Regions from separate parts of the Arthrobacter sp. UYEF36 genome, predicted to be linked through region 2. Evidence: riboswitches for the same ligand, from Rfam matches in the RefSeq annotation. Region 2 holds a riboswitch; the other holds the start of a gene.
What was found. Region 2 has a riboswitch for cyclic di-AMP ahead of ABIB29_RS10440 (aggregation-promoting factor C-terminal-like domain-containing protein). Riboswitches for the same ligand answer to the same signal wherever they lie in the genome.
Positions count from the first base shown of each region.

Region 1 (4,220 bases), on a different contig from region 2:
CACCGGACAGCAGACGCTCCGACTCAGCCTCGGTCTCGAAGCCGAAAACCCTCAGGCCAAGGTCGGCGACCGGCGTCGCAATCAGCTTGGCGGGGCCGGCACCGATCAGCCCCTTGGTGAGGCCCGCAATAATGCCCGCCACGAACTTGACCACCCGCTGCCGGCCGATGATCGATATACCCAGCTTGATCAGGGGCTGCACGGCCATAACAGCGGGCAGGAACTGTTCGATTTCAGCTTCCGGGCTGCTGCCGTCGGGCAGTTCCGCGAGCCGCTCGGCGAACCTGGCGCGGGCCGCGTCCAGGGCGGCGACAGCATCCGCGGACTCATATTCGCGCGGCTCGAAGAAACTCTCGCCGAGTTCCTCCTCGGCTTCGGGAGCGTACAGCAGAGACGCGACTTCGAGTTCAAAAACCTCCGCGAGCCCTTCAGCGGAGGCGTGATCCTCGGCTTCGGCCTCGGCGACTCCCAGTTTGGCGGCCAATTTGCGGGCGAAGGGCCTGACACTGGCCGGCAGCCGGTTCATGGCGGAACTGATGACACGCCTGAGCAGGGGCCTGACCAGGCCTTTGAGCTTGTTCAGCAGAAGACCAATGGGAAGAACCTTGCCGACTGCCGCGATACCCTTCTTGACCAGCCCGACGGCGCCGCGCGCCAGCTTCTTCCCGGCCCGGATAATGCCGCCGATGAATCCCTCATAGCCGGATAGCCCGTACTGGGACTCGTTGCTGGCGGCCTCCAGGAGCTGTTCAAACTCCTGGGCCGGCAGCCCGTAGACATCGGCCGCCACGAGACGTTCAGCGAAACCGTCCATGGCGCGTTCGGTCTCCGAAGCGATCGGCTCCACCCAGTCCTCCAGCGAGGCGCGGGTATCCGCTTCGGCCGGAAGCGAGGACCAGTTCCGCTGATCCGCCAACTGGCGGGCCGCAGCGTCGTTGATGAGCTGGTCCAGGGCATCCACAAAATCTTCGTCTTCGAGTTCCGTATAGAACGCCGCGGCCTCTTCGACCTCCGGGGCAAAGGCCTCCGTCATGAACCTGGCCGGGAAGGGCGTGTTCAAGACCGCCTCCGGGGCGGCGGCCTGGGCAAAAGCTGGGGTCGCGGGAGGCTCGGCCAATGACAGGCCAGAGAACAGAGTCTCGCCGGTGAAGCCGGACTGTGCGTCCATGACACCCTCCTTACGGGATATTGTTTTCAGCTTCGGGGACTTCTGTGTTTTCCACCGTCAATCTTCTGTCTCCATTCCCGTTACGGGCTCATCTTCAAGCTCGGTAATAAGTGCTTCGAGCAACATAACGAGTTCGACAGTCCCGGAAACCACCCATTCCCGCCGGCTGCCGTTTGCGGTGCGTACCCGAATAAACACCCCTTGTGGGTTCCGCCAGAGGCGCAGTAATATCACGGAACAATCGGCTCTCATGGCGGAAATGATCCGCCCAAGTTCCTTCCTAGACGTCAACGCTGCGTAGCAATGTTGCCGATCGCCGCGTATGCCGTGGCCGTTTCCTGAATCTTTCCGCGTCATATCTCCGTGGGGTAATAAAATGACGTCTGCAGTAAGTCAAAGTTCCGTCGCAGATTCGGAATCGGAGGGTCAACCGGGCCTGCTCCTCTTGAACGGTTTTTCCCTATTCCTCGCGCATAAAGAGCTTCAGCTGCCCATTCATGCCCAGCGCGTCCTGGCTTTTCTCGCAATTGCCCGCCAGGACGGTGTGAAATGCTCCCGGCAGGCGGTTATAGCTAAATTGTGGGCGGATTCCAGCGCGGATCATGGCCACGGAAGCCTCCGCACTGCGCTGTGGAGAATCCGTTCGGTGCACGGGTCCCTCATTTCGGCGGGTCGAAGCGAACTGGCGCTCGGCGACGGCGTGGTGACGGATCTCCAGTTGTGCCGGGCGCAGGCCGCCAGGCTGCTGGCACCCGGCGGGGAGTTGTTGGTCGAAGACACCAACAGTTCGCCGCTCACCGGGGACCTGTTGCCGGAGTGGGATGAAGACTGGCTTCTGATAGAGCGGGAACGCCTTCGCCAGGTGCAGTTGCACGCACTGGAGGCGCTGGCGGTCCGGCTGCGAACCCTGGGCCGCTATCCGGAAGGGATCGATGCGGCGCTGCGGGCCAAGGCCATCGAGCCGCTCCGTGAATCCGTGCACGCCGTCCTTATCGACATCTGCCTCGATGAGGGCAATGTCGCTGCCGCCCACGAGTACCTTCGGCAATACAGTTCGTTGCTGTGGACCGAGCTGGGATTACGGCCGTCGCCGAGGCTGCTGGAGCGGGTCCGTGGCGTGTCCCGGGTCCCCGCCAGTGAGACGGATCGGGCCTAGCGTCCCGGCCGGCGCTCCACCACGGCAAAGGCCTTTTCGTCGAAGAATTCCCAATCCGTGATCACCATAAAGCCCAGGGCGTCCACGCGGTCGTTCAGGACGTGCACGTCGAAGCCGCCGTCACGGGGCTCAGCGTCCCAGGTGGACACGTGGACCTCCCCGTTGTCCAGCACCAGCAGTTCGGTGTTGACAGTGAAGTCCTCCGGCGGCTGACTGCTCAGCTGGCAGATGGCGACACAGTGCCTGATGAGGTCGGGACTGTCCATTTTTGGGCCTCCGCTTCGGGGGAACGGTGATGGCATCATCCTATGCCTGCGGCCGGGGTCCGGCGGGGCGGGCCGCACACCGGTCGCCGCAGCCCGCCACGATGCCGATGTGACACTCCGTAATCATTCCGTTACCGTTGTTAGGTGCCTGTTGTTTCCGAGACGGGCTCTCCCCAGCCGATTGCCTAACTCTGCCGCGGCCTGGGGATAACTCGCAGCAACGTCCGGCAGAGACGGGGAAACCAATTTTGACCCGCTGTTCTCCAGGGGTCTTGGGGTGAAGCCGCACGGCCCGGCATGATCGGGCCAGCGTGCGGCCGGGTGCCTCCCATCCGAATCCGACAGCTCACCTCGCAGGCATTGGGAGAGGCTCCTTTAATGACTTTTAGCAATACCCGTGCGCCCAAACGCGCCGATCTTCGCAGCAAAAGCCGCGCCGCCGCTACCATCGGCCGCCAGGCCGCAGTTCTCGTGGCCGCTTCCGGAATGGTGCTCAGCGGCGCCATGGCCGCGAATGCAGCCGATGCACCGACCGAGCGAGACTCCGCGCCGGCGTCGTCCGTTGACGTCCAGGGCCTGGTCTCCGCGCCGGTCATGGCGGACTCCGCCGTCCAGATCACGTTCGAGCGCCCGGCCGTTGAGACTGCCCCGGCTCCTGTGGTCGAGGCACCCAAGCCCGTAGCCGCTCCGAAGGCCCCGGCAGCTGCTGCCCCGGCTGCTGCGGCTCCGGCAGCACCCGCTCCGGCCCCCGCTGCCGCCGCCAAGGCGACGGTCAAGGTCCAGGCAGCACCCGCCCCCGCCGCTGCCCCGGCAGCCGGCGGAGTCAACGCCACCCTGCTGGCCGTCGCGTACGGCCAGATCGGCATCACGCAGGACTGCACCGCCGTGGTGGAGAAGGCCCTGAACGCTGCCGGCATCGCGGTCGGTGACATCGGCCCGACGGCGTTCATGAAGTACGGCAAGGTCGTCGCTGATCCCCAGCCCGGCGACATCATCGTCCAGTCCGGCCACGTCGCCATCTACGCCGGCAACGGCCAGGCCATCAGCGGCGGCATGAACGGCGTCAACGCCACCATGACGCACCCGCTGTCCTGGCTGACCGCCACCGGTCCCGTGACGTTCGTCCGCGCCGGCTAGCAGCACCGCACACAGCACGTCGAAGGCCGGTCGATCGGTTGCCTTGGGGGCAGTTGATCACCGGCCTTCAGCGTGCCCGGCGTCCGGCTCCGGTGCATACCTCAGCAACACCACACCGTTGCCGAACGCACGGCTCTCCAGCAGCCGCAGCGGCGTCACAACGTCCGTCTCCTGGAAGAGGGGCGTGCCCCGTCCGATCAGGACCGGGTGCACATACACCCGATACTCGTCGATCAGCCCGAGCCGCCTGAAAGACGCGGACAGATTGGCGCCGCCCAGCGCCAGATCACCGCCGGGCCCTTCCTTAAGCCTCGCAACATCCTCGGCGGCGACCTCGCGGACCACCTCGGTATTCCACCCGGCCGACGCCAGGGTCCTGGAGTGGACGATCTTCGGCATGTCCCGCCAGATGCCCGCGAAGTCGGCCTCTGTGGGAGTGCTTGAGGGGTCCTGGTCAGCCGTCGGCCAGTAGTCGGCCATCAGCTCGTAGGTG
Region 1 covers NZ_JBEPOX010000002.1:423,837-428,056, reverse strand. The annotation lists gene ABIB29_RS06000 (hypothetical protein) at 1-1,168, opposite strand, end outside; gene ABIB29_RS05995 (hypothetical protein) at 1,629-1,778, opposite strand; gene ABIB29_RS05990 (AfsR/SARP family transcriptional regulator) at 1,815-2,324, shown strand; gene ABIB29_RS05985 (hypothetical protein) at 2,321-2,590, opposite strand; cyclic di-AMP (ydaO/yuaA leader) riboswitch at 2,794-2,964, shown strand; gene ABIB29_RS05980 (NlpC/P60 family protein) at 2,969-3,727, shown strand; gene ABIB29_RS05975 (dihydrofolate reductase family protein) at 3,785-4,220, opposite strand, start outside.
Region 1: it holds a riboswitch for cyclic di-AMP, as region 2 does, so the genes downstream of both, ABIB29_RS05980 (NlpC/P60 family protein) here and ABIB29_RS10440 (aggregation-promoting factor C-terminal-like domain-containing protein) in region 2, are expected to answer to the same signal.

Region 2 (4,220 bases):
TGACAACGAGGTCCACCTGCGCGACGGTGCCGCCGGGACCAGCGCTCCGGAGGAAAAGGACGACGTCGGGGCCCGCGGTCCGACGGGCGGGCCCCCGGCCGCCGGGTGATAGTTTTGACCCATGCGCACTCTCGTTGTGGACCACCCGCTGGTCGCCCATAAGCTCACCGTTCTGCGGGACAAGAACACCCCGTCCCCGGTCTTCCGCCAGCTCACCGAGGAACTCGTCACGCTGCTGGCGTACGAGGCCACCCGCGACGTCCGCACCGAACCGGTGACCATCGAGACGCCGGTCAGCACCACCATCGGCACCGCTTTCACCAAGCCCACCCCGTTGGTGGTCCCCATCCTCCGGGCCGGACTCGGCATGCTCGAGGGCATGACCAAGCTGGTCCCCACGGCGGAGGTCGGATTCCTGGGCATGGCCCGCGATGAAGAGACCCTTGACATCATCACCTACGCAGAGCGTCTCCCCGAAGACCTCACCGACCGTCAGATCTTCGTCCTGGACCCCATGCTCGCCACCGGCGGCACGCTGCGCGAGGCCATCAAGTTCCTCTTCAAGCGCGGCGCTTCCGACGTCACCTGCATCTGCCTGCTGGCCGCCCCGGAAGGCCTGGCAAAACTCGAAGAAGAACTCGCCGACGCGAACGTGACGATTGTGCTCGCCTCTATCGACGAGAAGCTCAACGAGAAGTCCTACATCGTGCCGGGTCTGGGCGACGCCGGCGACCGCCTCTACGGCGTCGCCGGGTAGTCCAGCCACCCGGCGTCGGACCTGCCCTCGCGGCCGGACCCGCGCGAGGGGGGCCCTAACCTCCCGGAACACACCGCCCGGTACTGGCCTGAGCCCCATGGACTGGAAACTTGAACTTGTCTTTGTTCCGGTGTCCGATGTGGACCGCGCGAAGGATTTCTACGTCAACAAGGTTGGCTTTAAGGCCGACTTCGACGAGCGGCCCATGGAAGGCATCCGATTCGTCCAGCTGACCCCGCCGGGCTCCGGCTGCTCGATCGCCATCGGTGAGGGCCTCTCGGACGCCCCGCCGGGTACCGCCCCCGGCCTTCAGCTCGTGGTCAGCGACATCCAGGGGGCCCACCAGCAGCTCAAGGACAACGGCGTGGACGTCAGTGACGTCGATGTTCAGGACTGGGGGCATTTTGTCCACTTCGCCGACCCTGACGGCAACAGATGGGCGGTGCAGTACCTCCCCAACCGTCCCAACGGCTAAGCGGCTGGTCTGGCTGGTCTGGCTGGACCAGGGGGTTAGTACCAGTTGTTGGCGTAGTGGAAGTTCAGTGCGCCGCACGGTGAGCCGTAGCGATCCTTGACGTACTCCAGTCCCCAGTTGATCTGGGTGCGGTAGTTCGTCCGGTAGTCGGCGCCCGCGCTGGCCATCTTCTCGGCCGGCAGCGACTGGACCACGCCGTAGGCGCCGCTGCTCGGGTTCGTGGCAGTGGTCTCCCAGTCCGATTCCTTGGTCCAGAGCTTCATCAGGCACTGCATCTGGCTCGGTGCCCAGCCATAGGAGCCCAGCTGGCTGGCCGCGTACGCCTGTGCGCCCGCCGGATCATTGACCGCAACGGGGGCGGGTGCGGGCGCAGGGGCAGGTGCCGGGGCGGGTTCCGGAGCCGGGGGTGCCGGGGCCGGGACTGCCGGGGCCGGCGCTTCGGCCGGCGCCACCTCGGCCGCCGGGGCTGCAGCGTCGCCGGTGGGGAGGACGGCCTGGTTCTCGACCCGGACACGTTCAAAATCAAGGTGTGTCAGCGGATCCGCCGTGGCGGCTGCCTGCGTGGAACTGTCCGCGCCGGCGTTGCGGGCGGCCGTCTCGGACGCCTGGCCGGCGGCGCCGGCCCCCACGAGCACCGCGCAGGCGGTAACAACAACGGCCGCCCGGCGGCCGGCCGAGCCGGCGTTGTGGGCAAACCGGGCCAGGGCTGAAGCGGGCTTGGCCGGTTCGGCGCGGTGGCGCGACTGCTGGGAGCCCGTCGTCGGTGCGGCGCCGTCAGGGCGCGTTTGTACCTTGGATTCAGTCATGAGTGCCTCTCAACGCCTGCGGAGTTAGCTGTCGGGTTCGGGTGAGGTCACCCGGCCGCACGGAAACTCACGTGTCGGCTTCACCCCAGGGGTGCGATGTGCAGAAATGCCCGGGAACTCTGGGTCCCCCGCCTCTGCCTGGTCCAGCGGGATCCGGGAGGCGGCAGAGCTTGGCGTGCATCCGGATATGCGGCCTAGTGGTGACCGCACCCTAAAAACCGTACAGGAGTCGTCCGGCTATGTCACATTTCGGTAACAGGAATTCCGACGGCGGCGGGGCGGCTTGCGCGTTGACCGGCGACGGAGGGTCCTCACCCGGCGGGTGGAGCCTCCGGCAGCCGGACGGTGAACTCGGTCCGGCCGGGCCTCGAGACCACACCGACAGTCCCGCCATGGGCCGCGACAATCGACTGCACGATCGACAATCCCAGCCCGCTGGTTCCCTCGGCGGAAGCGCTTGTGCCGGGGGCCGTGGTGGTGGCGACCGCGGCAGCTGCCTCGGGCGACCGCGGCGGGTGCAGCGGACGCCGCGGGAGGGAACCTTTGCCGGCTGCCGGCGTCGTGACGGAAACAGGATTCTTGCGGGACGCGTCCGCGCGCGTGAAGCGTGCAAAGACGCGGTCCACAAACTCGGGGGCGATCCCGGGGCCGTTGTCCGTCACGGTCACCACGGCATATCCGTCCGGGGATCGCTTCACGCCGGTCACCACCGTCGTGCCGGGGCCGGTGTGCTTGCGCGCGTTGGAGAGCAGGTTCGCCAGCACCTGATGCAGCTGGGTCGCGTCACCGCGGATCACCACAGGCTCTTCGGGGAGTTCCAGATGCCAGACCCGGTCCGGGGCCATGACCTTCTCATCGCTGACCGTCTCGATGGCCAACTGGGTGAGGTCCACCTCGCTGAGCCTGAGCGGCTGGCCCTCATCCAGCCGGGCGAGCAGGAGCAGGTCCTCCACCAGGGTGGTCATACGCTCGGACTGGCTCTGCACCCGGGCCAGGGACTTCTGGCCGTCCGGGGTGAAATGCTCGGTCATCCGCATCAGCTCGGTATAGCCGCGGATGGCGGTCAAGGGGGTGCGCAACTCATGCGAGGCATCCGCGACAAACTGGCGGACCTTCATCTCGCTCTTCTGCCGGGCTTCGAGGGCATTGGAGACATTTTCCAGCATCATGTTCAGTGCGTGGCCCACACTGCCCACCTCGGTTCCCGGATGCGCTGCGGACGCCGGCACCCGCACGGCAAGTCCCACCTCTCCGGCGTCGAGCGGCAGCCGGGAGACCTGGGTCGCGACTTGGGAGAGCTGATCGAGCGGCTTCATGGTCCGGCGGATCAGCGCCGTCCCGGCCAGGCCGATGACCACGAGTCCGCCGGCGGACACGAGCACCATGGTCCACACCATGGTGGCCAGCGTGTTCTGCTTCTCTGCGAGCGGCAGGCCGGTCACGATTACGTCCCCGCCCGCCTCGGCGGCAACCAGCCGGTAGGCGCCGGCGGACAGGGTCCGGTCCACCGGTTCGAGCCACGGCGTGAGCTCCAGGAGGATCTCGTCGTCCTCGTCGGTGAGGGATTCCCGGGTGGCATCCTCGGAGAGGAAACCGGCGCGGCGGACCGAATCATCATGGATTCTCGCGTTCAGGGTGCCGATGGGCAGGCCCCGCGCCTCGAGGGGATCGGAGCGGCCGGAGCGGCCAGACTCGCGGGCACGGACCGCTGCCTGCTGCAGCTGGGCGTCGAGCTGCTTGGTCAGGAAGAAGTCCATCGAGGCGTAGCTGACGATTCCAACGGCCCCGCAGATCGCCACGAGCAGGGCCATGGCGACGAGGACAAGCCGGGTGCGCAGGTGCCAGGTGGCCGGGTTGCGCCAGTTGAACCCGGCGGGGCGGATCCCGGCGGAGGGCTCAGGCATGGATCAGTCCGCCGGTTTCAGGACGTAGCCGGCGCCGCGCACCGTGTGGATCATGGGTGGGCGGCTGGCGTCGACCTTCTTGCGCAGGTAGGAGATGTAAAGCTCCACGATGTTGGCCTGCCCGCCGAAGTCATAGTCCCAGACCCGGTCCAGGATCTGGGCCTTGCTGACGACCCGCTTCGGGTTCTCCATGAGGTAGCGCAGCAGCTCGAACTGGGTGGCCGTGAGGTGCAGTTCCTCGCCCGCGCGCCGGACCTCCCTCGTGTCGATGTTCAGGA
Region 2 covers NZ_JBEPOX010000006.1:23,536-27,755, reverse strand. The annotation lists gene ABIB29_RS10455 (phosphatase PAP2 family protein) at 1-109, shown strand, start outside; gene upp (uracil phosphoribosyltransferase) at 122-757, shown strand; gene ABIB29_RS10445 (VOC family protein) at 855-1,232, shown strand; gene ABIB29_RS10440 (aggregation-promoting factor C-terminal-like domain-containing protein) at 1,268-2,038, opposite strand; cyclic di-AMP (ydaO/yuaA leader) riboswitch at 2,040-2,197, opposite strand; gene ABIB29_RS10435 (sensor histidine kinase) at 2,350-3,942, opposite strand; gene ABIB29_RS10430 (response regulator transcription factor) at 3,946-4,220, opposite strand, start outside.